Methylococcus capsulatus: one gene and its partner. The protein of the gene in region 2 interacts with the protein of the main gene of each other region in a pairwise test. Links are inferred from orthologs where the notes say so. Each region holds a gene or a part of one and is shown on either strand. Other genes may lie near its edges. The genes, in order: accC and ribD.

Region 1 (16,525 bases), 500 kb from region 2 along the record:
CCCAGACGGTCGATCACCAAGCCGGGGAGGCCGTCGCTTTCACCATACACCAGACGGTAATAAGGCTTGGCGAAAAGCATTTCGCGCAGATGCAGGGCCCGGCTCAGGCGCTTTAACAGAAAGGCATGGTCGATCGCCACGCGGTGGTCGCGACTCAAAAGCCGCGCGCAGATCAGCGATTCCGGGTTGACGTAAGCCAAGCCCAGCGGCTGTTGGCGGGAATCCTCCACCACCACGTATTCACCGGGAACGAACCGTTTGAGTGGAGTCTTTTCGCCATCCACTTCGTTGCTGAAGACCCACAGGTGCCCCGCCCGCAAACGACGCTCCTCGTTCTTCTTCAGCCGCAATACCGACAATTCAGACATACAGTCGCCAACCCAAGCACCATTGGCGCTTGAATAAAGAAAAGGCGGTTCCCGAAGGGGACACGCCTGGAACAGGGTCAGATCAATTCGAAGGTGAAACCGCTGATGTCCCGGGCGGGCTTCGCCAGTTCCAGGCGGACTTCCAGAGACTTCCCGACCGGCATCATGGACATACCGGTTCCCTTCGGCAGGTATTCCGCCGGCGAAAACACCCTACCCGCCGCCGGCTTCCCCTGCCGGTCGACCACACGCAGGACGATCGAAGGAAACACCTGGGCCGCCGTGGACTGGTTGGCCATGACCAGCCGGAATTCGTAGCCGCCGGTGGCCGGCACCGGCCGTAGGGTCCGCTCAACGATCTGGATGGATTCGACGTCGCTGTAGGGCGGTAGCTGGCATCCTACGGCATTGCACAGCATCACCAGCCATGGCCGCAGAGCCTCATCCTGGGCAAATCGAGTGCTGCCGAAATAGGCCACCTGGCCGAGCAGAGCGATCGCCAGGGCGATGCTGCCGACACCCCAGGCCAGCCGGAGGAAAAACCCCGGGCGGGGGGACTGATCATATCCTCTCGTCCCTCCCCGGAACCAGCGTCCCGCCCCGGCCTTCGGCGGCTGCGAATACGGATCGGGAACACTCTCCTCCAGTCCCGGGAGGGCATTGAAAACACGACCGCAGTGGTCGCATAACATGACACCCCGCCCTTCCCGTAGCTGGCGCACCGAGATTCCGTAAGCCGTACCACAGGAGGGGCAGCGGGTAAACACCTTTAAGTCCGTCTGACCCCAGCGAGCCGGACCCAGCCCTCACTGAGCACGGCGGGTTCCATTTCGAAGCCTTTTCGCGCATACACAGAGGCCACAGCGTCCGCCTGCTCCGCCAGAATGCCTGAGAGTACAATCCGGCCGTCCGGCCGCAACCGCGACCGCAAGGCATCGGCCAGTTCCATCAAGGGATTGGCCAGTATGTTCGCCAATACGATGTCGCTCTCGCCGTCCACCAGATCCCAGGGCAAGGCCACCTCGATTCGGTCCCCGACGCGGTTCTGCCGGGCGTTTTCCACGGTGGCCGCCAGCGCCTGCGGATCGATGTCGACGGCATGGACGCGGGCGGCCCCGAGTAACGCCGCGGCAACGCCCAGGATGCCGGAGCCACAGCCATAATCCAACACCGATGCACCGTGCAAATCCGCCGCATCCAGCCATTCCAGGCACAACGCGGTGGTCGGGTGGGTCCCGGTGCCGAACGCCAGCCCCGGATCCAGCCGCATGACCACTGCATCGGTTTCCTCGACCGTGAAACCGGTTGGGCAGACCCACAACCGGCTGCCGAAACGCATGGGGTGGAAATGTTCGAGCCAGGCCCGCTCCCAGACCTGGTCGGCCAGCGTTTCCTCGCTCCAGTCCCTAAGCCTTTCCTCGCCGAATTGCCCACCGAGCGCCGAGCGGATTGCTGCCAAGTCGCCATCCTTCTCAAACAGACCCACCACTCGGGTTTGCGTCCACACCGGAGTCGTACCGAGCGGAGGCTCGAACAACGCTTGATCCCCGGCGTCCAGGAAACTGACGGACAAGGCGCCGGCATCCATCAGCGCATCCGACACATCTTCGGCCAGTTCCTCGTCGACGGTCACCATCAACTGCTGCCACATGACTTTAGTGCTTGAGCCCCAGCTTCTGCTCTAGGTAATGGATGTTCTGCCCGCCCGCCTCGAAAGCACTGTCGTTGACGATATCGAGCAACAGCGGAATATTGCATTTGATTCCGCCGATCACCATCTCGTTCAAGGCCGTACGCATCCGGGCGATCGCTCCGGCGCGAGTTTCACCATGGGCAATCAGCTTGCCGATCATGGAATCGTAATACGGCGGAACACGATAGCCGTTGTAGATGTGGGTCTCGACACGGATACCCGGCCCGCCCGGCATATGGAACTGCTCGATCAGCCCCGGCGATGGCATGAAATTGACGGGATCCTCTGCATTGATCCGGCATTCGATGGCATGCCCGCGCATTTCCACTTCGGCCTGACGGATCGAAAGCGGCTCGCCGGCGGCGATCCGCAGCTGTTCCTTGACGATGTCGAAGCCGGTGACCATTTCGGTCACGGGGTGCTCGACCTGGACCCGGGTGTTCATTTCGATGAAATAGAACTGGCCATCCTGGTAGAGGAATTCGAACGTGCCGGCGCCGAGATAACCGATCTCTCTGCATGCCTGCACGCAACGCATGCCCATCTCATCCCGCTGTGCCTGGGTGATGCCGGGTGCCGGCGCTTCTTCCACGACCTTCTGGTGACGGCGCTGGGTGGAGCAGTCACGCTCCCCCAGATGAACCACGTTGCCGTGTGAATCCGCGATCACCTGAAACTCGATGTGGCGCGGATTCTCCAGAAACTTCTCCATGTATACCATGTCGTTCCCAAACGCGGCGCCGGCCTCGCTCCGGGTCAGTTCAATGGAAGCGGCAAGACTGGCCTCGCTGTGCACGACCCGCATGCCGCGCCCGCCACCGCCACCGGCAGCCTTGATGATGATGGGAAAACCGATCCGTCTGGCGATTACCAGATTCTCTTGCTCGTTCTCTCCCAGAGGGCCGTCCGAGCCCGGCAGAGTGGGGATCCCGGCCTTTTTCATCGCTTCGATGGCCGCGACTTTGTCTCCCATCATGCGGATGGTTTCCGGCCTCGGTCCGATGAAGATGAATCCGCTCTGAATCACCTTTTCGGCGAAATCGGCGTTTTCCGATAAAAAGCCATAGCCGGGATGGATCGCCAGAGCATCGGTGACCTCGGCGGCACTGATGATCGCCGGAACATTCAGATAACTGTCACGCGAGGCCGCCGGTCCGATGCAGACCGACTCGTCGGCCAGGCGCACGTGCTTCAGATCGCGGTCCGCTTCGGAATGTACGGCGACGGCCTTGATCCCAAGCTCGCGGCAAGCACGGAGGATGCGCAAAGCGATTTCACCGCGATTGGCGATGACGACTTTACCTAGCATAGTGAGTACCTTGGAGACTGTTGAGCCGAAACGGGCCGAAGGCTATTCGATCACGAACAGCGGCTGGTTGTACTCCACGGGCTGACCGTTCTCCACCAGAATCTTGGTCACTATGCCGGCCTTGTCGGCTTCGATCTGATTGAGGATTTTCATCGCTTCGATGATGCAGAGCGTGTCGCCGACTTCGACCCGCTGCCCCACTTCCACGAACGCCTTGGAACCGGGAGAGGGTGCCCGGTAGAACGTGCCCACCATGGGGGATCGCACCTCGTGGCCGGTAGTTTCCTTGGCCGCTTCGGTGGGTGGCGGTGCCGGCTGCCCGGTGGGAACCTGGGATACCGCCGCTGGCATCGTCCCCGCCGCCAAGGCGGCGGGGACCGCGAGGCTGGAGGTGTAACGACTGATCCGGACGGACTCTTCCCCTTCGCGAATTTCGATCTCCGCGATATCCGATCCCTCGATGATATCGATCAGTTTTTTTATTTTTCTAATATCCATCTATAACGACCTATATGTCATTTGCAGGGCGGCCTGGAGCGCCAGTTCGTAGCCCACGGGGCCCAATCCGCAGATGACCCCCTTGGCAATATCGGAAAGATAGGAATGACGGCGGAACGGCTCGCGCGCATGCACGTTCGAAATGTGTACTTCAATGAAAGGCACGGCGGTGGCCAGCAGCGCATCGCGCAAAGCGACGCTGGTATGGGTGAACGCACCGGGATTGATGATGATCATGTCGACCGCGTCGCGGAACGCCTGGTGAATGCGTTCGATCAAAGCATGTTCGGCATTGCTCTGAAAGAAATCGATCGGCATGCCCGCCGCCCTGGCCTGTGCCTCCAGGCGCGATTCGATATCCGAAAGCGTGTCGCTGCCATAGATGCCGGGCTCACGCACCCCCAACAGATTGAGGTTAGGCCCGTTCAGCACCAAGATACCCGCCATTGCGCGTGCCAGCTCTTAAATATCGATGAAATCGCCCAAACAGGCGGCGGTATTCTGCCGAAATGACAGTATCTTGTCCACAAATGCAGCAACAGGCCGGTTGGCGGCATCATCGGGGCGACATGAGCCGCGGCCCGATGGCGGCCAGAAAGCCGTTCTTCGTCTGGGGCCCCAGGAAAGTCGCGAGCACCCGCCCGCGGCCGTCGAAAGCCACGCTGAAGGGCAAGCCTCCGCCGGCATTCCCGAGGTGCGCCGCCAACGTATCGCCACCGTGCTCACCGACCAGGATACGATAGCCCACCGGCAGCTGCCGCAAAAACGCCGCAACCGCCTCACGGTCCTCCAGCGCCAGACCGACGACCTTGAGCCCGCGCGGCCCGAATTCCGCATGGAGGTCGTCCAGCACCGGCATTTCCTCCCGGCACGGTTCGCACCAGCTTGCCCAGAAATTCAGCAGCAGCACTTCGGAACGCTCATCGGACAGACGCACGGGGTGGCCGGAAAGGTCGGGAAACACCGATTCCGGCCCCTGCCAGTCGGGCGCTGCAACCGACAGCCAACGCTGCGCCAGCGCCCCCGCCAGAAGGGCCAACACAGCGACCAGAACCAGCACGAACCTATCGGACACCGTCGAACAGCCGCTCGAGGTGATGGACGAACTTTTCCGACTCGGTAAAGCCCACCAGCCGGAAAGGTTTCCGCTCGCTCCGGTCGGGACCGAAAAACAGCGTCGCCGGCGGACCGACCAGACCGAAGCGCCGTAGCAATGCCTGGTCCTCATCGCCGTTTTCGGTGATGTCGGCCTTGAGCAGCACCATCTCTTTCAGCTTCGCCTTGACCGCAGGATCGCTGAAGGTGTGACGCTCCATCTCCTTGCACGACACACACCAATCGGCGTAGAAATCGAGCATCGCCCAGCGTCCGGCAGAAGCGGCCTCATCCAGACGAGCCTCCAGTTCCGCCAGGCTCGCCACCCTCAAGAAAGGCGGGGGACCGGCATCGGCGACGGCAGCCGGGGGAGCGGCCACCCCCCGCAAAGGTTGTAATGGATCGCGGCTGCCAGCCGCCACTCCAAGCAGCATGAACACGCCGTAGACGGCCATCGCCACACCCAGTCCTTTCCATAGCTTGCGCCAGCCCGAAGCCCCCGCGGGCAGGGCATCGAGCGCCCCCATGTATACGGCCGGCACGATGAGCAGCAGCGCCCACATCAGCATGGCGAGGGACAGGGGGACGATCCGCTCCAGCATCGATACCGCCACAGCCAGCATGGCCACGCCGAACACCGACTTGACTGCATTCATCCACATGCCGGCCTTGGGCAGCAGTTTGCCCGCCGAGGTGCCGATTGCCAGCAGCGGCAGTCCCATGCCCAGGCCAAGGGAAAACAGGGCGACCCCACCCAGCAGCGCATCGCCGCTCCGGCCGATGTAGATCAGCGCCCCCGCCAGCGGTGCCGCCACGCAAGGCCCCACGAGGCCGGCCGACAGCAGTCCCATCACGGCCGCGCCAGCCAGACTGCCCGCCTGTTGCCGCGAACTGAGCGCCGCGATCCGCGACTGCAGGGCGATCGGGAGCTGAAGCTGGTAGAAGCCGAACATGGATAGCGCCAGCACCACGAACAGGCCGCTGAAAGCTCCGATCGCCCATGGGTTCTGCAATGTGGCCTGGAGGTTAGCACCGAACAGGGCGGCCAGAACTCCGAAGCCGGTGTAAGCCAAGGCATGGGCGAGCACATAGGCCAGCGACAGCGAAAACGCCCGGCGCGTGGTGATGGCATGACCGTGGCCGACGATGACGCCGGAAAGAATCGGGATCATCGGGAAAATGCAGGGGGTGAAGGCGAGCAGGACGCCGAAACCGAGGAAACTCAGCATGTTGAGCCAGAGCGAACCGCGCCAGAGCCCGTCGGCAATGCGGTCCTGCTCGGTGATGACGGTCGCTCCGGCCACCGCCGAGACACTTTTTCCTTCCGCAGCGGCCGGCAGGGCGAGCTCGACCGTCTTCGCCATCGGCGGGTAGCAGACGCCCCGCTCGGCGCACCCTTGGAAGCCGGCCTCCAGGGTGAGGGTGCGAGGACCGCTGTCGGTCCTGACCAAGGGAATGTCAACGGCGACCTCGCCATGGAAGATTTCCACCGCGCCGAACTCTTCGTCGATCTTCGGCTCCCCGCGCGGGAACGCATAGCCCCCCAGAGCGACGCCCTCGGAATCGCGCAAGACAATGCGGAATTTTTCGCGGTAGAGGTAATAACCGGGCGCGATCTGCCAACTCAGCCGGAGGACGTCGCCGGTCGGCGCCTCGGCGAAAAAGCGGAACGCTTGATCCGCCGGCAGCAAGTCCCCGTTCGCCGGCCCACTGCCGATACCCCGGAGCGCACCGGCCAGCCGCGTGAACGCCCCACCACCGCCGATCGCAGCGGTTGTCACCCCGATCCGCCGCTGGTACGGTGGGAAGCAGACACCGGCATCGGCACAGCCCTGCACCGTCACCTCCAGTTCCAGCGACTCCGGCAGTGCGGATTCCGCAACGAGAGGTAGCTGGACCTCGACATGTCCCCGGTAAGTTTCGACTTCGCCGAAAAATGCGTCCTGCTTCTTGTAGCCTGCCGGAAAGACCGGCTCGCCGAGGCGGACACCTGGGGTGCGCGATGCGAACTTGAATTTGCTCCGGTAGAGGTAATAGCCGTCGGCGATGTCCCACGCCAGCGAAACCATGCCGGCGCCGGACTGCCGAGCAGTTACCGGGAACGCCCGCTCCGGCGACAGGAGGTCACGGCCGTCTACGGCGAGCACAGGCGCACTGGCCAGCCCAAAAACCAGGAGCAGGCCGATCCATCTCACGGCGTCACGCATGTTCCGACCCATTCGAGATATTCCGGCAATCCGCTTTGGATGGGGATCGCGATGATTTCTGGAAGTTCATAAGGATGCCGCGCCCTCAACCAGGTCTGCAGTTCCACCTGACGGGACGCCCGAGTCTTGGCAAACAGAAGACATTCCGCCGATTTCTCGAGAACACCCTGCCACCGGTAGACCGACCGTACCCCGGAGACAATGTTCACGCAGGCCGCCAGTCTCCCTTCGACCAACCCTTCCGCCAAAACACCGGCGGTTTCCTCATCCGGACAGCTGCAAACGACTAGACAGTAGACCGATGTCATGGGAAAAAGTGCGCCCGTTGTTTAAAGTTTACAGAAACCCGTATCGATGAATCCGTTGAAACTCGCCATCCTGGCGCTACTGCTGCTGCCGATCGCAGAAATTTACGTCTTGATCCGTGTCGGCAGCGTGCTCGGTTTTCTGCCGACCCTTCTGCTGCTCGGCTCGGCAGCACTGGCCGGAACCTATCTCATGCAAACCCAGGGACTGAAAACCTTCGCTCGCATCCAGCAAAGCCTGGAAGCCGGGCGTATCCCTGCACAGGACATGATCGAAGGCGGTCTGATCCTGATTGCCGGCATTCTTCTTCTGATACCCGGCTTCCTGTCCGACGGGGCGAGCCTTATCCTGCTGCTGCCGGCATCGCGCCGGCTGATTGCGGCCTATCTCGTCGAGCACATGCTCCGGGATTTCCAGCCACCGGACTCACCGGATTCCGGCGCCCGAACCCTCGAAGGACAGTTCCGACGCGAGGACTAGCCGGGCGCATCCCTGCGCCGGAGGACCGCTGTCCATCAGTGGGATTCGGTGCCGGAATGGGAACCGCTATCGGGTGCCGGTTCATTCGGATCGACGGTGCTCTTGGAGAGCCCGGAATACACCGGACACCAGCGCATGAGTGCGGTGGCCACGAGGACGATGCCGATCAGCAGCAGGAAGATATTCCCGAGGAACACTGAAAGCAGCAGCGCTACGGCGCCGCCTATCATGCGGTACTGGCGATCTTTCAGGCCGACGTTGAGCTCACGCTTTAGCATTTTCTTATAATCAAAAGCCATTGTCATAACCTCCTCTTGAACGTGCGGTCGCTTAAGGGAAAACCCTTGCCCTCTGCGGAGGGAGGGCCGGGCGAGGAAAACGGGCACGGCGCATTGGGCCATATCCCTGGGGTAAAGCTTCTCGATTGTGCAGGCTCCCCAGGTATTGCGCAAGACGGGTGTAAAATGCCCGTCATGGACATCACCGACATCATCGCTCCCCTGAACGAAGCCCAGCGTGAGGCCGTCACCGCACCGGACCGCTCGCTGCTGGTGCTGGCCGGAGCAGGCAGTGGCAAGACCCGCGTATTGGTACATCGCATCGCCTGGCTGCTTCGGGCCGAAGGCGTCTCGCCGCATGCCATCCTCGCCGTGACTTTCACCAACAAGGCCGCGAACGAGATGAAGGCGCGGATCGAAGCGCTGCTCGAGCTGTCGACTCAGGGCCTGTGGGTCGGCACTTTCCACGGCCTGGCGCACCGTTTCCTGCGTCGCCATGCGCCCGAAGCCGGACTGCCCGAGGGCTTCCAGATCCTCGATTCCGACGACCAGTACCGGTTGATCCGCCGGCTGCTCAAAACCCTGGAACTGGACGAGGCGCGCTGGCCGCCGCGCCAGATCCAGTGGTACATCAACACCCAGAAGGATGAAGGCCGCCGGGCCAGGAACCTGCCCGACTCCTACGACCCGTTCGAACAGCAGATGCGGCGGATCTATCTCGCCTATGAGGAACTGTGCCAGCGTTCCGGCCTGGTGGATTTCGCCGAGCTGCTGCTGCGCACCCACGAATTCCTGCGCGACAACGCCGACGCCCTCGCACACTATCAGGAACGCTTCCAGCACGTGCTGGTCGATGAATTCCAGGACACCAACAGCGTGCAGTACGCCTGGCTACGGTTATTGACCCAGGACCGCGACAATCTCAGCGTAGTGGGCGATGACGACCAGTCCATCTACGGCTGGCGCGGCGCCAAGATCGAAAACCTGCACCGTTTCCGGCGGGACTACCCGCGCCACCGGATGATCCGCCTGGAGCAGAACTACCGCTCCACCGGCAACATCCTCAGCGCCGCCAATGCTCTGATCGCCCGGAACGAGGGGCGGCTCGGCAAGAATCTGTGGACCGAAGGCGGCCGGGGGGAACCGATCTCGGTCTATGCCGCCTTCAACGAGCAGGACGAGTCCTGTTTCGTGATCGAGCGGATCCGCCGCTGGGTGGAGGAAGGCGGAAGGCGCAGCGACGCGGCCATTCTGTACCGTTCCAACGCCCAGTCGCGCCAGTTCGAGGAAAAGCTGCTGGCCCTCGGCATCCCCTACCGGGTCTATGGCGGCCTGCGTTTCTTCGAGCGCGCCGAGATCAAGGACGCCCTCGCCTACCTGCGGCTGATAGCCAACCATCACGACGATCCCGGCTTCGAACGGGTCATCAACACTCCGACCCGCGGCATCGGCGCCAAGACCCTCGACCTCGTCCGCGAACTGGCGCGCTTCGAGCAGCTGTCGTTGTGGGCCGCCGCGGAGAAGTTGATCGGCGACGGCGTGCTGCCCGCCCGGGCCGCAGGCGCCCTGGCCGGATTCCTGGATCTCGTCGAAACCATGGCCGCCGCGGCCCAGGGGCGGGCGCTGTGGGAACAGGTAGAGCTCGCGGTCAAAAGCTCCGGCTTACTGGAACATTACCGTAAGGAGAAAGGCGAGCAGGCGGAAGCCCGGGTGGAAAATCTGGAGGAACTGGTCGGCGCCGCCCGCCAGTTCGAGCTGGATCCGCTGATCGATCCCGAACTGGGTGGCCTCGACCAATTCCTCGCCCACGCGGCGCTGGAGGCCGGCGAGAACCAGGGCGAAAGTTGCGAGGACTGCGTCCAGCTCATGACCCTGCATGCGGCCAAGGGCCTGGAATTCAACCTGGTGTTCCTGGTCGGCCTGGAGGAAGGCTTGTTTCCCAGCCTGCAGTCGCTGGAAGACCCCGCCCGCCTCGAAGAAGAACGCCGCCTCTGCTACGTCGGTATCACCCGGGCGCGGCGCAAGCTCTATATCACCCACGCCGAGTGCCGGCGGCTCTACGGCAAGGAGACCTATCCGCGGCGATCCCGTTTCCTGCGGGAACTGCCGCCAGACTGTCTGGAAGAGGTCCGGATGAAGGGCGGGGTCAGCCGGCCTGTCGCATCCGCGATGCAGTCGGCCGATACGTCGGCCATGCCCGGCGCAGGCGCTCGCGGGGGATTCAGGTTGGGCCAGCGGGTCCGCCACGGCAAGTTCGGCGAGGGCGTGATTTTGCAACAAGAGGGCGACGGAGCCCAGGCGCGGGTCCATGTCAATTTCGCGGAGGTGGGCGCCAAATGGCTGATGCTGGCCTACGCCAACCTGGAACCAATCTGAACGCACCCACAAAAAAAGCTGGCGGAAAGTGGCGCATCCATGACAGTTCTTCAGTTCAAAGACACTCTGCCGCCAGGCCAAAAGTGAGGTTATGCGCCAGCTATCTAGCAAGACCGATGCCAACAAAGCCAGCCCATGATTTGCACGGTTTGAGGACTACGAACCGGTTCCGCTCCGGATACGGCAGGTCAAAACCCGGAAACAAGCAAGTCTTTTCACGCAGTTCCCGCCATTCCACGCCAGCCCACACTTATGCCATCATCGTCGCTCCACGAATAAAGCCCTGGGTGCAACCATGTCCGAAGCGATCGCCGCCACCTGCCGGTTCTTCCTGACTTACAGCGGTGTGAACCTCCCTCTCAAGTTGACGACCGAACTCGAACCGGAACAGCTCAGCCACAGAAACACCTATTTTCAAGGGTTTTTCGACGACCAGGACCGCCTGGTCGGCCTGCAGAAGATGGTTTACGGCGAGGTCGAGATGGAGCACCGCTATGCCTATCACCGGAATGGCAAACTCAGGCGCGCGGAAATCACCGATGCCGAGGGCGAGCTGACCGTCCTGGATTTCAACGAAGACGGCTTACGCCTCGCCGGCGCGGCAATGGACTGAGTCAGCCGCCCCGTGTCCTGGACTCCGACTTGGGAAACGCCCGGCCCGCAGCTTTCAAGGCCCATAGAAAACGGCTGAATTCGATGCCCAGCCTCGTCTCGAGCCGGCGTGCCCGTTGTTCCATCGCATCCATGGCCGCCCGCTTCGGTTCGGAGGCGAGCGAAAACCCGATCAGGTTACCCCGCCCCGGAACCGCCAGCCGGAATGCCGGCCCGTCAAAGGCTTTTCTCATCATATCCAGAGCCCGGTTGCAAGCTGCGGTCTGCGAACCCCAGAGATTGATGCCGAACACGCCGGCCGGCCGTAGCATACCCGCGCAGCCGAAATAGAACGACTCCTCCGCCACCGGCGAGGCCATGCCCTCCCCGTCGAACAGATCAGCGAGAATGAGATCGTAGGCGGCAAGCCTCCCCGCCTGTTTGACGAATTCCCCAGCGTCACCGACCGTGACGGATAACCGCGGGTGCAACGGCAGTCCGAAGAACCGGTGGGCAATCTCGACGACCACCCCGCGCCGCTCCACCACGTCGATCTGACAGGCCGGAAAGTGCTGGAACAATGCCTTCGCCAGCGAACCGCCACCGAGCCCGAGCAACAGAACGTCGGAAGGCTGGGGATGGAACAGTAAGGCGCTCAGCATCGCCCGCACATAAGGCAGCTCGACCCGGTCCGGTTCCTGTAGACACATGGCGCTTTGCCGCGCCGGTGTACCGAAATGCAAGGTCCGTACACCGAACGTATCGACCACCTCGATCGAACCGTAAGCGTCCCGCGCGAAGTGGATGAGGTCCCCCCCGAACTTCCTGGACGGCATGCACGTCGTCGAAACAACCATGGCCTCTCTCAGCGACGGCAAATCAGGTGATATCCCACACAAACCGGGGCGATTGCCACAGCCCCGACCCCGGTTCCACCGGAAAGACTGATGCCGATCCACGAAGACACGGCGCGTCGAATGAATGGCATGGATTTTGTGTACTCACCAAACGAATGCTTTGCCTTTCTGGGGTACGCCGGGGACCGACACACTTCTTCTTCGCGAAGACCACCTTCTCCTCTCCCAAGTCTTGCACTCTCGTCTTCTCACTCGACTGCTCGTCCCTGGTTGATTTTTTCGCCTCATAAGGTTTGCCATCCGGCGGTATAATTTCCCATTCGTCTCCTCACCGCCACGTCCGCTATGGACCATCGTGTCGTCATCGCACCCAGACGTGCCGTACTTTGCCTGACACTCCTCATGATACAGGCGGCCTGTACCCCTGTGGTCAACCATCCCGGCCCGAATGTGGCGCCGCCGCGACTGTACGCCGGCCATTTCATCGCCCCCGATGGCGCGGTGCTGCCGGTCCGGCACTGGCTGCCGCCCGGAACACGGCCCAAAGCCGTCATCGTCGCCGTCCACGGCTTCAACGACTACAGCCTAGCTTTCGAGCCTTTGGGCAGTTATCTAAAGACCCAGGGAATCGGCTGCTACGCCTACGACCAACGCGGCTTCGGGCTGGCGCCGGGGCGCGGCCTCTGGGCGGGAGTCGAGGCCTATACCGGGGATCTCAAAACCTTCGTCGGCCAGGTCCGGGTTCGACATCCGGGCGTGCCGGTCTATCTGCTCGGGGAAAGCATGGGCGGCGCCGTGGCCATCGTCACCATGACCTCCGCCCGCCCGCCACGCGTCGATGGCCTGATCCTGTCCGCGCCGGCGGTATGGTCGCGCAACACCATGCCGTGGTACCAAAGCTTGTTGCTGGCTGTGAGCTCGCATACCCTCCCCTGGTTGCGCATCACCGGCGAAGGACTGGGGGTGATGGCATCGGACAACATCGAGATGCTCCGCGGACTGGGGCGGGATCCGAACGTCATCAAAGCCACCCGGGTCGACGCGATAAAAGGCTTGGCAGACCTGATGGACACCGCCCAGGAACGTGTCTCAGGACTCAAGATTCCGACCCTCGTGCTCTATGGTGAGCGCGACGAGATCATTCCGAAAGCGCCGCTCATGATCCTGCTGGACAAACTTCCAGCCGGCACCCGCTTCGCCTATTACCGCCAGGGTTACCACCTGCTGTTGCGCGACCTCCAGGCTGAGAGGCCCTGGCGTGACATCGCGGCCTGGATCACGACACCGGCGGCGCCGCTGCCATCCGGGGAGGAACGCCAGGCCGCCAAAGACCTCCCGGCAGCGGACGGCACCTGAAACGGTAAACTCAGCGCCCGCGCTTCAAGGCCTGCGCCAGCGCCTCGGCCATGGCGCCTTGGGGTACCGGCTGCGGAGTGGCCTTGCTGCGCGGCTTGCCGGCCGGCCCTCTCGCCTCCGGACGCGGCGGCCCCGCTTCGCTCTTCACCGCGTCGCTGCGCATCGACAGGGCGATCCGCTTGCGCGGGACATCGACCTCCAGCACCTTCACTTGAACCACGTCCCCGGCCTTGACCACCTCGCGCGGGTCGCGCACGAACCGGTCCGCCAGGTGGGAGATGTGAACCAGACCGTCCTGATGCACGCCGACATCGACGAAAGCGCCGAAATTGGTGACGTTGGTCACCACCCCTTCCAGCCGCATACCTGGCTGGAGGTCCTTGAGCTCGGTCACCCCATCCTTGAAACGGGCGGTCTTGAACTCCGGCCGGGGATCACGGCCGGGCTTCTCCAGTTCGCGCAGGATGTCGGTGACGGTGGGCAGCCCAAAGCGCTCGTCAGTGAACTGTTCGGCATTCACGCTGCGCAGGAAGGCCACGTTACCGATGAGCTCGCGAATATCCTTGCCGGTGCGCTGGACGATCTTCTCCACCACCGGATAGGCTTCCGGATGCACGGCGGAAGCATCCAGCGGATGTTCGCCATTGGCAATGCGCAGGAAGCCGGCAGCCTGCTCGAAGGCCTTGGGCCCGAGCCGCGAGACCTTCTTCAACTGCTCCCGATTGGAGAACGGCCCATGCTGGTTGCGGTATTCCACGATATTCTGACCCAGACTCTGCGATAGGCCGGAGACGTAACGCAGCAGCGAGACCGAAGCGGTGTTGACATCCACCCCCACCGCGTTCACGCAGTCCTCCACCACCGCATCGAGGGTACGGCCGAGTTGGGTCTGGTTGACATCGTGCTGGTACTGGCCGACGCCAATCGACTTGGGTTCGATCTTGACCAGCTCCGCCAGCGGATCCTGCAGGCGGCGAGCGATGGACACCGCACCCCGCAACGACACGTCGAGCTCGGGAAACTCATGCGCTGCCAGCTCCGACGCCGAATACACCGAGGCCCCGGCCTCCGACACCACCACCCGGGTCACGCCCAGTTCCGGATGGCGCTGCATCAGATCGGCCACCAATTGGTCAGTCTCGCGCGAAGCGGTACCATTGCCGATACTAACCAAGCTGACGCCGTGACGGGCGATCAGCGCCGCCAGCGTCGCGATGGACTCGTCCCAACGGTTCCTGGGGGCATGCGGATAGATCGTGTCGGTGGCCACCAGTTTGCCGGTGCCATCGACCACAGCGACCTTCACGCCGGTGCGCCACCCTGGATCCAACCCCAGGGTGGCACGCTGCCCGGCCGGCGCCGCCAGCAGCAAATCCTTCAGGTTGCTGGCAAACACCCGGATGGCCTCGGCCTCTGCCGTCTCCCGCAGGCGCTGCATCAGATCGAGTTCGATGCGGGTCAGGAGCTTTGCCTTCCAGGCCAGGCGCACGGTTTCCAACAGCCAGCCATCGGCCGGACGGCCGCGGTCGGCGATGCCGAAAGCACTGGCAATGCGATGTTCGGCGAACCGGTGGCCGGATTCCTCGTCCTTGGCCACCTGCAGACCCAGCACCAGGACGCCTTCGTTACGCCCGCGCAGCAGGGCCAGGGCGCGGTGCGAAGGGATCCTCCCCAGCGCCTCCTCATAGTCGAAATAATCCTTGAACTTCGCTCCTTCCTGCGCCTTGCCGTTGACCAGGGATGAAACCAGCAACCCTTCGCTCCACACCTTTTCGCGCAATTCGCCCGCTATGGTCGCCTCCTCGGCAAAGCGCTCCATCAGGATCTGACGGGCACCGTCCAGAGCTGCGCCGGCATCGGCCACGCCTTTGCCGGCGTCGACGTAGCCGGCCGCCACCGCCAGAGGATCGAGCCCCGGCTCTGCCAGCAGCGCATCGGCCAGAGGCTCCAACCCCGCCTCACGAGCGATCTGAGCCTTGGTACGCCGCTTCGGCCGGTAGGGAAGATACAAGTCTTCGAGAGCGGTCTTGGTATCGGCCTCACGGATGGCCTGCTCCAGCTCCGCTGTCAGCTTGCCCTGTTCGGCGATGCTGGCCAGAATGGCAGCGCGCCGGTCGTTCAGCTCCCGCAGATAGCTGAGCCGTACTTCCAGGGTACGCAATTGGGTATCATCCAGGCCCCCTGTCGCTTCCTTGCGATAGCGCGCGATGAAAGGCACGGTGGCGCCTTCGTCCAGCAGTGCCGCCGCCGTTTGTACCTGGCGTGCCTGAACGCCGAGTTCCTGCGCGATACGAGCGATCACGTCCATCGTCTTGGATCCTTAGATAGAGCCAGTAAAAGACCCTGGATTTTAACAGTCCCGATCCCTTGCGACACCGCCGGCCTCGGGAAGATGCCGGGCAAGCCCCGTTCGACACCGTCCTAAAGCAATGCCATAATGCACAATTGCGCCGCAATTTGACGTGCGCCTCGCGACCGGGAAACGCGGGCCGGCTGGACATGAACGCCAAAAAGACGAAGACCACCGGCCCGATGTCTTTTCCCAAGCTCATACTCATCGAACAGTTATCGGGATCGATTATGCAAGTACCTCTGGAGATTACGTTTCGTGGCATTCCGCACTCCGACGCGGTGGAAACCCGGATTCGCGAAAAAGCGGACAAACTGGAGCAGTTCTGCGACCACATCATCAGCTGCCGGGTCGCCGTGGAAGCCGAGCACCATCACCAGCACCAGGGTAATCTCTACCATGTGCGCATCGACCTGGCCGTCCCGAACAAGCATCTGGTGGTCAGCCGGGAACATCACGACAAACAGGCTCACGAAGACGTCTACGTCGCGCTGCGCGATGCGTTCGACGCGATCAAGCGCCAGCTCGAAGAATATGTCCGCATCCAGCGCGGCGAAGTCAAAAACCATCAGGCACCCCAGACGATCTGAATCTCCGAGGACCCGCCATGCCACCGGCGGGTCCCCCGGAAAGCCGTCCCTATTATATCCAGCAGACCAACCCTCAACTGTAATATGGGCGGGTTAGCCTGTTAGGCTTGACGACGATCAGTCCTGCCTAAGGAAGCCTTGCATGAGGGACATATTCGACGCCGCCGACGA
Region 2 (13,396 bases):
GGCACCGAACTCCTTGGCCAGATTGATGGCCTCGTTCAGGATCACTCGGTACGGCGTTTCCGGACGGTGCAGGAATTCGTAGCAGCCGATGCGAAGGATCGCCCGCTCCACCGGATCAACTTCATCGATGGGGCGATCGAGGTATTTTGCCAGCGCGGCATCCAGCACGGGCAGATTGTTTACCACCCCATGCAGGAGCTCCTTGAAATAGCCGACCTGGACGTCGGGCACCTGGCATTGGCTGGCCCTCCGTTCCAGCGTCGCATCCTCCTCCTCGATCTCGTCGGCCTCACGGGAGCGGCCGAATTTCTCCAGCAGCTCCTCGAGCTGCTCCCGCTCGGGAGCAGTCAGTTCGAAACCGTTGGCATGGCGCCGGTACAATGACTTAGCGAGCTGCAGCTCCTCGACGAATTGTCGTTCGATTTCCGGCAGGCTGTCCCGCGCCAGCTGCCACTGGTAGACGGCCTGCACGGCGGCGCGGCGCGCCAATGTCCTTGCTAGACTCATTCGGCCTCCAACTGCCGCAGCAGATTGACCATTTCGATCGCTGACAGGGCCGCTTCTGAGCCTTTGTTGCCAGCTTTGGTCCCGGCCCGCTCGACCGCCTGCTCGATGGTGTCCACCGTGAGCACGCCGAAGGCGACTGGCAGGCCGTGCTGCAACGAAACGCTCGCCAGGCCTTTCACGCATTCCCCGGCGACATAATCGAAATGCGGGGTGGCGCCTCTGATGACTGCACCCAACGCGATGATCGCGTCGAAACGCCCGGAACTGGCGATCTTTTTGACGGCCAGCGGCAGCTCATACGCCCCCGGCGTCTTGGCGATGCAAATGTCCTCCCTGCTGACACCGTGACGGACTAGAGTATCGACCGCGCCGCTGACCAGGTGATCCACGATGAAACTGTTGAAGCGTGAAGCGGCGATGCATACACGCAGCCCTGCGGCATTCATGTCGCCCTCGAAAGTCTTGATATGAGCCATGTCGATTCCCGATCAGTCGGTTGTCACGTAATCCACGACTTCCAGTCCGTAGCCGGAAAGTCCCAAATATTTCTTGTGCGCTCCCAGCACCCGCAATTTACGCACGCCCAGGTCGGCGAGAATCTGCGCCCCGGTTCCGGTCGTACGCCAGTCCACCCCTGGGTCCTCGCGCTGGCCGATGTCCACGCCGTGGTCCTCCATCTGGTACTGATGAATGCGCTCCACCAGGCAACGATCGTCTTCCTCGTTGCGGATCACGACGAGCACGCCCCGCCCTTCGTCAGCGATCCGCTTCATCGCCGCACGCACGGAGATGCCGACATCGCCGCGCCTCACCCCGAACAGATCGGTCAGCAGATTCCGGCCATGGACCCGTACCAGCACCGGCTCGCTGCCGGCAATGTCGCCCAGCGTAAGGGCGAGATGCAGCTTGTTGTCCAGACGGTCCTGATAAGCGTGGAGGCGGAAACGCCCGTGTTCGGTCGGGAAATCGCATTCGCAGATGCGCTCAACCGTCTGCTCGTTCTGCATCCGGTAATGGATCAGGTCGGCAATGGTGCCGATCTTGAGGCCATGGACCGCCGCAAATTTTTCCAGGTCGGCACGCCGCGCCATCGAACCATCCTCGTTGAGGATTTCCACGATGACTGCTGCCGGCACCAGTCCGGCCAGGCGCGCCAGATCGCAACCCGCCTCGGTGTGCCCGGCACGGTTGAGTACCCCGCCGGGCTGCGCCATAAGCGGAAAAATATGACCCGGCTGGACCAGATCTTCGGGCTTGGCGTCCGGGGCCACGGCGCACTGGATGGTACGGGCCCGGTCGCTGGCCGAAATACCCGTGGTGACACCGGTGGCGGCTTCGATCGACACCGTGAAATTGGTCGAGTGCGGCGTCCGGTTCTCATTCACCATCAGGGGCAGCCGCAATTGCTGGCAGCGCTCACGGGTCAGCGTCAGACAGATCAGACCACGGCCATAACGCGCCATGAAGTTGATGTCCTCCGGCCGCACATGCCCTGCCGCCATGACGAGATCGCCTTCGTTTTCCCGGTCCTCGTCATCCATGATGACGACCATTTTTCCCTGGCGGATGTCTTCGATGATTTCTTCGATCGTATTGAGCGTCATTCCGGGATGAATCCATGACCGCGCAACCATTCGCGCGTGAGTGAACCGGCGGGCCGCGCCGCGCCTTCGCCTTGAATCAGGCGTTCCAGGTACCGCGCCAGCAGGTCCACTTCGAGATTGACACGTCTGCCGGCCTGGGCGTCCCCCAGCGTCGTTACCGCCAGCGTATGGGGAACGGCGTTGACGTCGAACACCGGGCCGTCGACGCGATTGACCGTCAGACTGATTCCATCGATGCAGATCGACCCCTTTTCGGCGATGTATTTCGCCAGGTGCGCAGGCGCATCGATCTGGAATCTGACCGATCGTCCATCCTCGTCCCGCACCCTGACGATACCGATGCCATCGACATGGCCGCTGACGATGTGTCCACCCAGGCGGCTGCCCGGTGTCAGTGCAAGCTCCAGATTGAGCGCCGCTCCAGTCCCGAGCTCTCCCAGGGTAGTGCGTGATAGGGTCTCTCGGGAGACGTCGGCGCAGAAACTGCTCCCGCCGAACTCGACCACCGTCAGGCAGACGCCATTGACCGCGATGCTGTCGCCGAGTCTCACCTCGCTCATGGCCAAGTTGCCAGAGGCGACGGTCAGGCGGTAATCGCCGCCGCGAGGCTCCTTGCGCTGTAACTGCCCCATGGCCTGTATTATGCCTGTAAACATGGTTTCAAGGTTCTCCGGAACCAGCCACCGGTTTCAGCCGCACGGCCGCAGGATCAGCCGCATGTCCCTGCCGACCCGCCGTGCATCCACGATCGCCAGTTCCTGGCGGTCCGCCATCCCGGCCAGACCGGGCAGCCGGAACAGTCCACGCGCCTCGTCCCCCAAAACACAAGGGGCGAGATAAACGGTCCACTCATCGACCACGCCAGCCAACAGTAGCGCTCCGTTCAGGGTAGCACCGGCTTCGAAAAGCACCTCGTTGAACTCCATCCGTCCCAGCAGGCGCAGAACGGCCGTCAGTTCCGGTCTCCCCGCGGCATCGGGCTGCACCTCCAGCACTTCGGCGCCGGCATTGAGCAGTGCTTGCCGAGCCGGAGGATCGCTCGCCGTGGTCAGCACCAGCGTACGGCCGGCCTGCCGGAAAACCCGTGCGTTCGCTGGTGAGCGCAGACGGCTGTCCAGAATCACTCGCGCCGGCTGCTCCAGATCGGTCGCTTCATCCGGCCGGGCGGAGAGCAAAGGATCGTCGGCCCGCACGGTGCCGATCCCGGTGACGATGGCGGAGCTGCGCGCCCTCAGGCGATGGACGTCTTGCCGTGCCACTTCGCCGGTGATCCATTTGCTCTCACCGGACGCCAGGGCGGTCCGCCCGTCGAGGCTCATCGCCAGTTTACTCCGGACGAATGGCAACCCCGAACGCATCCGCTTGATGAAGCCTGGATTCAGGCGCTCCGCCTCCTGCCACAGCAAACCACAGGAGACGTCGATGCCGGCCCGCCGCAGCCGTTCGAGACCTCGTCCGGCCACCCGCGGATTGGGATCCTGCATGGCCACGGCCACACGGCGCACGCCCGCCTCGATCAGGGCATCGGCGCAGGGCGGCGTGCGGCCGTGATGCGAACAGGGCTCCAACGTCACATAGGCCGTGGCATCCCTAGCCCGCTCCCCGGCATCCCGCAGCGCCACGATCTCGGCATGAGGGCCGCCGGCCCTTTGATGCCAGCCTTCGCCGACCACCTCGTTTCCTTGCACCAGGACGCAACCCACCCGCGGATTGGGATCGGTCGTATACAAACCCTTTTCGGCCAGGCGCAAGGCGTGCGCCATGAAGCGGTGATCTTCGGGAAACCAGTTCACGGCATCAGACGAAGGGACCATCGAGGAAGACACGGATCGCCCGTTCTTTTAGGCATCGAAAGCATCCGCCTGCCTGCCGGCGGTTTCCGAATCCGGCTCGCTTTCCAGGCGGTCGATCACTTCACGAAACTGGTTGATGTCCTCGAACCGGCGGTAGACCGAGGCGAATCGGACGTACGCCACGTCGTCGAGCTGGCTGAGCTCGCTCATCACGTATTCGCCGACCAGTCGGGACTGTACCTCACGCTCACCCCTCGCAAGGAGGCGCTTTTTGATACGGGTAATGGCGGCTTCCACCCGGTCGCTGGATACGGGGCGTTTTTCCAGGGCACGCAACATACCCGCCCGCAGCTTCTCCTCGCGGAACGGCTGCCGGCTGCCATCCGATTTCACTACCCTGGGCATGTTGAGCTCGGCTGACTCATAGGTGGTGAAGCGCTCCCTGCACTCGCCGCATTCGCGGCGACGACGCACCTGGTCCCCCTCCTGCGACAACCGGGAATCCACGACTCGGGTATCTTGAGCACCGCAGAAAGGACACCGCACAGGCGAAACTCACCCCTCAATGGCTGCGGAGCGCCGGCCAACGCCTCGTATTTTCAATCGGCATAGACCGGGAAACGCCGGCACAGATCGGTCACCTCTTCACGCACTTGACCGATGACCGTTTCGTCTCCGGGATGGTCCAACACATCGCACATCCAGCCCGCCAGCAAACGGCATTCCTCGACCCCGAAGCCACGCGTCGTCACGGCGGGGGTACCCACCCGGATACCGCTGGTCACGAAGGGGGACTGCGGGTCGTTCGGCACCGCATTCTTGTTGACGGTGATATGCGCCTTGCCCAACACTTCTTCGGCCAGCTTGCCGGTGAGTCCTTTTTCGCTCAGATCGACCAGGAACAGATGATTCCGGGTGCCGCCGGACACGATGCGGTAGCCGCGATGGCTGAAGGTCTTCGCCATGGCGTCGGCGTTCACCATCACTGCAGCCTGGTAGTGCTTGAAATCCGGCTGCATGGCTTCCTTCAGTGCCACGGCCTTCGCCGCGATCACATGCATCAGCGGACCACCCTGAATGCCGGGAAAAACCAGTGAGTTGAGCTTTTTCTCGAGGTCGGGGTTGGCCTTGGCCAGAATCAGGCCGCCCCGCGGACCACGGAGGGTCTTGTGTGTGGTGGTGGTCGTCACGTCGGCGATCGGCACCGGATTGGGATATAGACCGGCCGCGACCAGTCCGGCGACGTGGGCCATGTCGACCATGAGCCAGGCGCCGACCGACTCGGCGATCGCGCGGAAACGCTGCCAGTCGACCACCTGGGAGTAGGCGGAGAAGCCCGCCACGATCATCTTCGGGCGATGCTCCCGGGCCAGCTCTTCGACCTGCCGGTAGTCGATTTCGCCGGTCTCCGGCTGCAGCCCATACTGGATGGCATTGTAAAGCTTGCCTGAAAAATTGACCTTGGCGCCGTGGGTCAGATGTCCGCCGTGTGCCAGGCTCATGCCCAGCACCGTATCGCCCGGATTCAACAAGGCCATGTAGACGGCGGCATTGGCCTGCGAACCCGAATGCGGCTGGACATTGGCGTAATCGGCCCCGAACAGCTGTTTGGCACGCTCGATGGCCAGAGTCTCCACGACGTCCACGTACTCACAGCCGCCGTAATAGCGCTTGCCCGGGTACCCTTCCGCATATTTGTTGGTTAGCGCAGTCCCTTGAGCCTGCATCACCCGCGGGCTGGCATAGTTCTCGGATGCGATCAGCTCGATGTGGTCCTCCTGCCTGCGTTCCTCGTCCTGGATCGCAGCCCACAGTTCGTCGTCGAATCCGGCAATCTCCATACCCTTGCTGAACATGGGAACCTGAACCTCTTTCCGTCGGAATGAAAAAACGCGCCGTGGCGGCGCAAGATCGAACGCGTAAGTTTACACCGATTGATTGCCGGCTTCCAAATGCGTTTGCCGGTGGCGACCGGAAATTTCACCGTCATACCAAAGCACATCACGACAAACGGAAAATGGCGATCTCCTTGCGCAGCTCGGCGATCGCCTTCTCCAGCCGCTGCGAGGCCCGGTTCGTTTCATCCAATGTCTGCGCCGACTGCATCGCACTTTCCGACAAGGCCACCATGGCATCGCGAATCTGGAGCGCGCCGGCCGATTGCGAGCGCATACCTTCGTGCACGGCATCGAAGCGGGGCGTGAGCTCGCCCACCTGTTCGATGATCCGGGAAAACTGCTGGCTGATCCGGCTGGTCTCATCAACCCCCCGGCGGACCTGCTCGGAAAACTTGTCCATTTCCATGACCCCGACCGATACTGCGGCATGCATCTCCCGCACCACGGTCTCGATGTCCTGGGTGGCCACGGCGGTTTGATCCGCGAGGCGGCGGATCTCACGGGCGACGACGGCGAATCCCAGACCGGACTCTCCGGCTTTTTCGGCTTCGATCGAGGCGTTGAGCGATAGGAGATTGGTTTGTTCGGCCACCCGCTTGATGGTAGTGGTCATGGTGGAGATGTCACTGGCACGCGCACTGATCGCATTGAGCTTGTCGGCGATGGAACCCGTGGACTCGGCCAGAGTGCGCATCACCTGTTCCATGTCGGCCAGCTCATTCCGTCCTGCATTCGCCATCTCGGCCGTGCTGCCGGCCATGCGGGTCACGTCCGCCATCGTGCGCAACAGCTCTTCCGAGGTCGCCGAGATTTCCCGCGATGCCGCCGCGATCTGATTCGTGGTCGCGCCGAAGGCCGATATGTCTTCCTCCTGGGCCCGGTTCATCGCCGTCAGCGTATTGGAGGTCGACACCAGCTCAATGATGGATTTCTGCACCTGTCCGACCAGCGAATTGAGATAGGTCGTCATCCGCCCCAAAGCCCGGAGCAATTTGCCGGTTTCGTCGTTGCGGTCGCTGTGGAGATTCGCCGTGAGGTCACCGGCGGCGACCGTCTCTGCGGCGGCAATGGCTTCGCCCACTGGGCGCGAGATGGTACGCGAGACCAGGGACGCCGCCAAAGCGGTGGGAATCAGCAGCAACGCCAACAGTCCGCCATTGACCAGGCGCTGGGTGTCCACCAGAGCCAGCGCTTCGTCCACGTCCATCTGCACTGAGAGACCCCAGCGGAAGGACGGCAGATATGTCCAGCTCGCCAGCACCGCTTCCTCGAAGAGGTCTAGAATTTCCCCGAAATCGCGGTTGCCGAGGACGGCTTTCTGGATACCCTGGCCTCGGCGGTCCCCCATCTGGATACGGAGCTTCTGCGCCGCATCGGGCTGGTGTCTCAGCGGCGAAATGATGCGTATCTCATTGTGGTCGAGGAGACCCACCACCGTCTTACCGGTATCTCCCAGCCCGCTGTAGTCCAGGAGCGGCGCGAACACCTCATCCGTATCCAATTGCAAAGCGATGATAGCGACAAGCTCTCCCCCCCTGTCGAAGAGCGGCGTCACGACGTATCCCACCGGCTTGTCACCACCCGGATAGGCGCCGAAATCGGAGATTTCGGCATCGAGCAGCGTCGTAGCGTTCTGCACCGCTTTGGCAAGCGGTGACTCCTTCAACTGGCCTTCAAAAAGGTTTTTCCCGAGCTGCTGGACCGGATGCAACTGATACAGGACATCCCCACGCGGATCGAAGGCGATCAGATTCCTGAAAGCCAGATTTTCGATCATGAAGTCCAGTACGGGGCGCACCTCCGCATCGAATGCTTGTTGTTCCCTGGCATAACGTCCCGGTTCCAGCCGGTACTTCTGCAAGGCGTTGATCGACGAGATCAGATAACGGTCGTTGCGCAACACCACCGCCGCCCGTATCCGCTCATAGGCATAGGTTTCGACGTCCTCGGCCTTGGAAAGGGCGATGAACATCAGCTCACCCTGGACCCGGTCGCGCAGCGCCTCCGCGGAAAGGTTATTGGTGACCAGGGTCAATACGATGGCGGGAACCGTCGCCAGGATCAGAAACCAGCGGAGTATGCGCCCCGCGATGGTGCCTTGTTCGAGCCAGGAAGCCATGAATTTCACCGCTGCCTGTCCTTGCGTCCGGCGGTCGCCACGGGAGGCACGGGATTCGCCCAGTTATGGTTCCAGCGCAGATAGAGTTCATTGAGAAAATTTTCCCACTCCCGTCTGCTGCGGGTTCGGGGATAGGGCACGGGCCTGATGGGGTGATCCGTCGACCAGACGATTTCGACCTGGCCATTGTCGAGGATGCGCCCGATGTTGAACGACCGCCAGGTGTGGCGGGTGGAAGGATCGATCGTCACCACGCCCTCGGGGGCATTGAGACTCTGGCCGAGAATGTATTCGTTCACCAGAGCGGCCTCGGGCGATCCCGCCTCCCGCACCGCCTCGGCCCAAAGCAATATGCTGAAATAGGCCGTCTCGGGGAAATCCGCCGTCACCCGGTCCTGGCCGTAGCGATCCCGGAAACGCCGGACGAACGCGGTGTTTTCCTCGCGGGCCACCGCCTGAAAATAACCCCAGGCCGAATAATGCCCGGCAGCATCCTGCGGCGGAATATCGCGGAGTTCCTCCTCCCCCACCGAAAGCGACACCACAGGGACGTCTTTCGCCTGGATACCGGCTTCCCGCAGCGCACGGTAGAAAGCCAGATTCGATTCTCCCGCAATCGTGCTGATGACGACATTCGGACGCAGGGCGGCGATTTTCCCGACCGCGCCGGCGACGTCGCTGCTGCCGAAGAAAACGTATTCCTCGCCCACGATTTCGCCGTCCAGCCCCTTGATCCAGTCCCGCAATACGGCATTGACGCTGTGCGGCCAGACGTAATCCGACCCCACCAGGAAAACCCGCCGTCCCAGCTTGTCCAGGCTCCATTTCAGGGCGGGGACGATCTGCTGGTTGGGGGACAGCCCCGTGTAGATGATGTTCTTGGAAATCTCCAGACCCTCATAGGCCATGGGGTAGATCAGCAGATGGTTGTATTTTTCCACCACCGGCTTGACGTTTTTTCTGCAGGCCGAAGTCCAGCAACCGATGATCGCGCAGACCTTTTCCTCGGTGATCAACCTGCCCGCCTGCCTGGCGAAAGTACCCCAATCCGATGCGCCGTCGGCCACCACCGCTTCGACGCGACGCCCCAGCAGGCCACCCCCGGCATTGATTTCGTCGATCGCCATGAGTTCAGCATCCACCGCTGATTTCTCGCTGATGGCCATGGCGCCGGTCAGCGAATGCAGTATGCCAATCCTGATAGGCGGCCGGGCATGTTCGCGAAAGCCCCATGCGCCCGCCAATGCGGCCACGATCACGAACGCCGAAGCCCAACCGACCAGCTTTCTCATGGCAGACACCCGCAGCGCCGCGCCGGCATCTTTGCTCAGGTCACATGTTCCAACGACGGATAGATCGAAAACAGCCGACTGAATCCGCTGATCTCGAAAACATCGTTGACCGCCGGGGTCAAGGCGCAGAGTTTCACCGAACCTTCCGCTTCCTTGAGTTTCTTGGCGATCAGCAGAAAGACCCGTAAACCGGCGCTGCTGATGTAGCTGATGGATGAAAGATCCATCACCAGGTCGCGGTTCCCCGTCTCCAGCCAGGCCAGCGCCTGTTCTTCGAAGGCACGGGACGCGGCGGCGTCGATACGGCCGCTCAGGTGCGCGACAAGCATCCCGCCCCGGGTTTCACAAGTAATATCTAGCATCGGTCTACTCCAGGCAACAAATTGAAATACAGCGAATGAATCATTCGACGAAAGTCAGGCGCAGCTCCGCCAGCCCATTGGAAAGCTCACGCGAACGCACCCTGTCTGCAAGCTTGTAAAGCAGATAGCCCGCCATTTCCAGAATCCCCTTGTCGGACTCCAGCAGCGCCTCGTGGCTGGGGGCATGGGTGGAGACCGGTATCACCTCGCCGCGGTAGCGGGCGACGACGGTGAACGTGAATTCGTCCACCAGGGTTTCCACCTCTACGACGCCCTGACCTTGTTCGTTCCGAGCCACGAAACCGTGATCATGGAGAATCTCGAACGCCTGCCATATCGCATATTCGCTGCGTCGCACGACATCGGCGCGAGCGCCCCAGGCCCGGCCCTGCCGATCCAGGTAACCGACGACGTCGTCGAGCTGCGATTCCCCCAGGACAAACGATCGCCGCTGCCGCGTCCCTGCGCCGATGCGGAACACCCCCGACAGCAACGTCGCACCGGCCACCCCAAGAGCGACGCTCGACTGGGTCACCGGCACCAGAAAGGCAGGCAGTTCTTCACGGTAATAGTGCTTCAAAGGCTCATGACTGATCCCCAGCAACAAGCCGATGCCAACGGTAAGAATCTTACGGTTGTCGAGCATACGCGATGCGATCATCTGCAAGCCGGCCAGCAGGGTGAAGGATGACAGAAACACCGCCGCCGCCCCGATCACCGGCACGGGCAGCACGAACCACAACATTGTGATCTTGGGTACGAAGGCCAGGGCGATCAGGATACCACCGAGCCAAAAGGCGATATGGCGGCTGGTACAACCGGTGGCGGCGGCGAGGGAGACGGCGCCGCCGCTTGAGGTGAGCGGCAGACTGTTCACCAACCCAGCAATGAGGTTGGAAACCCCTTCGGCACGGATGCCCCGCGAAATCTGCGCCATGTCGGGACGCCGCCATTCCGAATCGTTGAAACGCTGGGCGGCGGCGAGAGCGCCGAATCCGTGCAGGGAAAAAGCCAGACCCAGCACAATATACGGCACGATCAGCGTCGGGTCGAATGCCCAGCCGAAGGTGGGCAACCGGGGTAGCGCCAACAGAGGCGTATCCTTGTAGCGCTCGGCGTCTTCAGGCCGAACGCCGTCGACCAGGACACTGACGGCCAAACCTGTAGCCAAGCCGGCAAATGCCGAAAACAAGCGCAGGCTGCCGGACGACCAGACATTGCAAACGATCATGACTGCAAGCGCGAGAAATCCGACGGCGATGTCGTGCTTCCATAGCCCTCCGGGCGCATCGATGCCGCCGAGCAGGGTGACCCCCTTGTAACCGAGGCCCAGGCCGATCAAGGTCACCGCCACGCCAGCGAGTTCGACCGAAAATACGCTGCGCAGCCGCCGGAACACCTCCCCCAACATGACCTGCGCCGCCCCCATCACGCCCACCATGCCGAAAGCAAGTTCCAGCCCTCCGCCAAGCCGCGCCAGTTCCATGGTCGCAAACGATGCCGAAGTGGCCTGCAACGGGCAAAAGTAGCCGGAACCGATACCCAGCCGCCCGGCCGCCTGCAACATCACTCCGATGCCGGAAACCAGGAGCGTGGTCGCCATCAGAATCTGTGAATCGTGGTCACCGATGTTCTCGGTCCTCACGAACAGTGGTGAAATCGCGAGATAAACGCCCAAAAACGACATCTGCTGCAGACCCACGAACACGGCGATCGCGGCCGGCGGTCTGTCGTTCAGCCAATAGACGATGTTCTCGGGCCGCTTCATTCGGGACGAGATCAGTCGGCGACGGGGAGGAACTGCGAATTGTCACCGGTGGTCACCCACAGGTCTCCGGATTCGAGATCGAACCACCAGCCCTGCAGGAAAAGCCGCCCCTTCTCCACCGCCTCCCGGACCCATGGATAAGTCAGCAGATTCCCTAGAGATCCCTGAATGGCCGCGCGCTCCACCAGATAGGCATAGTCTTTCAGCCGCTCCAGAGAGACCTGCCTGAGCCCCTCCCCGCTGGCATCCGGCACATACTGCCAGCAAGCGTCCATGGCCATAGATACCCACTCGCCGATGAAGTCGCTCTCGAACTTGGCTCCGGTTGCCATGTCGAGCAAGGCTTTGATGCCACCGCACTGGGCATGCCCGAGAACGATGATATGGGGCACATGGAGATGACGGACGGCGTATTCGAGCGCCGCACCCACCCCATCGGGGGCCAATGAGGCATGGTAGGGCGGCACGAGATTGGCGACGTTGCGCACTACGAACAGATCACCTGGCGCCACGTTCATGAGCAAAGCCGGATCGACCCGTGAATCGCTGCAGGCGATCATGAGCGCGACCGGACGCTGCCCCTGCTCGACGAGCTGCTGCATGTGTTCCGGGTAGTGGCCGTAAAAACGTTCCTTGAACCCTTGGACGCCGGAAATGAAACGTTCGAGATCGCAGCAGGAGTCTTCAACCCCGCCTTCCTCCTTGCCTTCGCTGTCAGACTCTTGCACGATTCGTATCCTTGTAGAGAGTGGATGCGGTCCGCGCCCGGCCCGCCGCGTCGAGAGACGCTTAAGTCAAAAGCGGCGTTATTCTACACCGGTTTTTTTCTGACCCAATCCACATCGAGCGCCATGGAACCGAACCAGCCCGACGTGCAATGCGCCAAGTTCGAGCGCACCATCGAAGCCGGCATAGCGCCACTGATCGAGGTCATGGAGCAGCTGGAAGCATTCTGCTCGGCTGCGGGCGTACCCGAACCAGTCACGGTCCAGTTGAATCTGGTATTGGAAGAGTTGGCGACCAATACCATCAAATACGGATACCCAGCGGGTGAGCGGGGGGAAATCGGCGTTTGCCTCACCCTCCACGGCAGCCGCGCCTCCCTCACCGTCACCGACGATGGCGATGAGTTCGACCCCACGATCGCCCCGTCTCCCGATATCCACAGCAAGCTGGAGGAACGCGCCATCGGCGGCCTGGGGATTCTCCTGGTGATGAGGATGATGGATTCGATCGGCTACCGGCGCTGCGATGGAAAAAATGTCGTGTCGGTGACCAAGCGTCTAACCGCTGTGGCGGGCGAGCAAGCCGGGGCTTAGCTCAATCGTATCGCGCCACCCGGGCGCCGTAGCGGGGATCCAATGAAATTGCGCAGATCAATTGATAATATGCCGCGTCAATGTCAGCCGAACTGTGGACTGTCCGGTCCCGGTTCGATTCCCCTTAGTACGTCACATCACCCAACGTGAAATCCAAGCAAGCCATCAGACTAGGCGTCAACATCGACCACGTGGCGACGATCCGGCAGGCGCGGCACACTTCTTACCCTTCGGTCCTGCACGCCGCCTTCGTCGCCGAACAGGCTGGTGCCGAAGGGATCACCGCTCATCTGCGCGAAGACCGCCGGCACATCCAGGACCGGGATATCGAGCTGCTTCGTGACCACATCGAGACCCGGCTCAATCTCGAGATGGCCGTTACCGACGAAATGGTTGCCATTGCCTGCCGTGTGAGACCCCACGCCTGCTGCCTGGTGCCGGAAAGACGGGAGGAGCTCACGACCGAGGGAGGGCTGGACGTAGCGGGGCATTTGGACCGGATCGGCGAAGCGTGCCGCCACCTCGGCGACGCCGGCATCGAGGTGTCTCTGTTCATCGACCCGGATCCCCCCCAGATCGAGGCGGCAGCCCGCGCCGGTGCGCCGGTGATCGAACTGCACACCGGCCGTTACGCGGATGCGGAGACCGACCGGGAACGATCCGCCGAGTTGGAAAAACTACGCCATGCCGCGGCGGTGGCAGAGGCATTGGGACTGCAGGTCAATGCGGGACAT

What was found.
Region 1: the proteins of ribD (region 2) and accC interact in binary tests that used the Escherichia coli proteins (3 or more experiments, as listed by UniProt). The link is inferred for Methylococcus capsulatus from one-to-one orthologs.

What each region holds. Positions count from the first base shown.
Region 1 is NZ_CP104311.1:2,116,799-2,133,323, reverse strand. What follows is about bases 1,198-4,179. They hold accC (acetyl-CoA carboxylase biotin carboxylase subunit), read right to left. Parts: upstream 3,371-4,179; coding sequence 2,024-3,370; downstream 1,198-2,023. Other genes in these bases: aroQ (type II 3-dehydroquinate dehydratase), read right to left, coding at 3,869-4,179; accB (acetyl-CoA carboxylase biotin carboxyl carrier protein), read right to left, coding at 3,413-3,868; prmA (50S ribosomal protein L11 methyltransferase), read right to left, coding at 1,198-2,019. Also shown: N4J17_RS10600 (class I SAM-dependent rRNA methyltransferase), read right to left, coding at 1-368; N4J17_RS10595 (DUF3426 domain-containing protein), read right to left, coding at 446-1,090; more of prmA, read right to left, coding at 1,138-1,197; more of aroQ, read right to left, coding at 4,180-4,315; N4J17_RS10570 (TlpA disulfide reductase family protein), read right to left, coding at 4,425-4,943; protein-disulfide reductase DsbD, read right to left, coding at 4,933-7,170; divalent-cation tolerance protein CutA, read right to left, coding at 7,155-7,478; N4J17_RS10555 (FxsA family protein), read left to right, coding at 7,525-7,956; N4J17_RS10550 (YgaP family membrane protein), read right to left, coding at 7,992-8,255; uvrD (DNA helicase II), read left to right, coding at 8,430-10,610; N4J17_RS10540 (DUF6156 family protein), read left to right, coding at 10,906-11,223; N4J17_RS10535 (hypothetical protein), read right to left, coding at 11,225-12,037; N4J17_RS10530 (alpha/beta hydrolase), read left to right, coding at 12,404-13,414; N4J17_RS10525 (Tex family protein), read right to left, coding at 13,425-15,722; N4J17_RS10520 (HPF/RaiA family ribosome-associated protein), read left to right, coding at 15,995-16,354; N4J17_RS10515 (glutamate dehydrogenase), read left to right, coding at 16,497-16,525. UniProt on the Escherichia coli protein: This protein is a component of the acetyl coenzyme A carboxylase complex; first, biotin carboxylase catalyzes the carboxylation of the carrier protein and then the transcarboxylase transfers the carboxyl group to form malonyl-CoA.
Region 2 is NZ_CP104311.1:2,619,157-2,632,552, reverse strand. What follows is about bases 1,864-4,843. They hold ribD (bifunctional diaminohydroxyphosphoribosylaminopyrimidine deaminase/5-amino-6-(5-phosphoribosylamino)uracil reductase RibD), read right to left. Parts: upstream 3,926-4,843; coding sequence 2,801-3,925; downstream 1,864-2,800. Other genes in these bases: glyA (serine hydroxymethyltransferase), read right to left, coding at 4,504-4,843; nrdR (transcriptional regulator NrdR), read right to left, coding at 3,953-4,450; N4J17_RS12835 (riboflavin synthase), read right to left, coding at 2,108-2,767; ribBA (bifunctional 3,4-dihydroxy-2-butanone-4-phosphate synthase/GTP cyclohydrolase II), read right to left, coding at 1,864-2,111. Also shown: transcription antitermination factor NusB, read right to left, coding at 1-507; ribH (6,7-dimethyl-8-ribityllumazine synthase), read right to left, coding at 504-983; more of ribBA, read right to left, coding at 996-1,863; more of glyA, read right to left, coding at 4,844-5,760; N4J17_RS12815 (methyl-accepting chemotaxis protein), read right to left, coding at 5,906-7,921; N4J17_RS12810 (ABC transporter substrate-binding protein), read right to left, coding at 7,927-9,213; N4J17_RS12805 (STAS domain-containing protein), read right to left, coding at 9,249-9,575; N4J17_RS12800 (solute carrier family 23 protein), read right to left, coding at 9,616-11,343; N4J17_RS12795 (carbonic anhydrase), read right to left, coding at 11,355-12,071; N4J17_RS12790 (ATP-binding protein), read left to right, coding at 12,195-12,662; pdxJ (pyridoxine 5'-phosphate synthase), read left to right, coding at 12,809-13,396. UniProt on the Escherichia coli protein: Converts 2,5-diamino-6-(ribosylamino)-4(3h)-pyrimidinone 5'-phosphate into 5-amino-6-(ribosylamino)-2,4(1h,3h)-pyrimidinedione 5'-phosphate.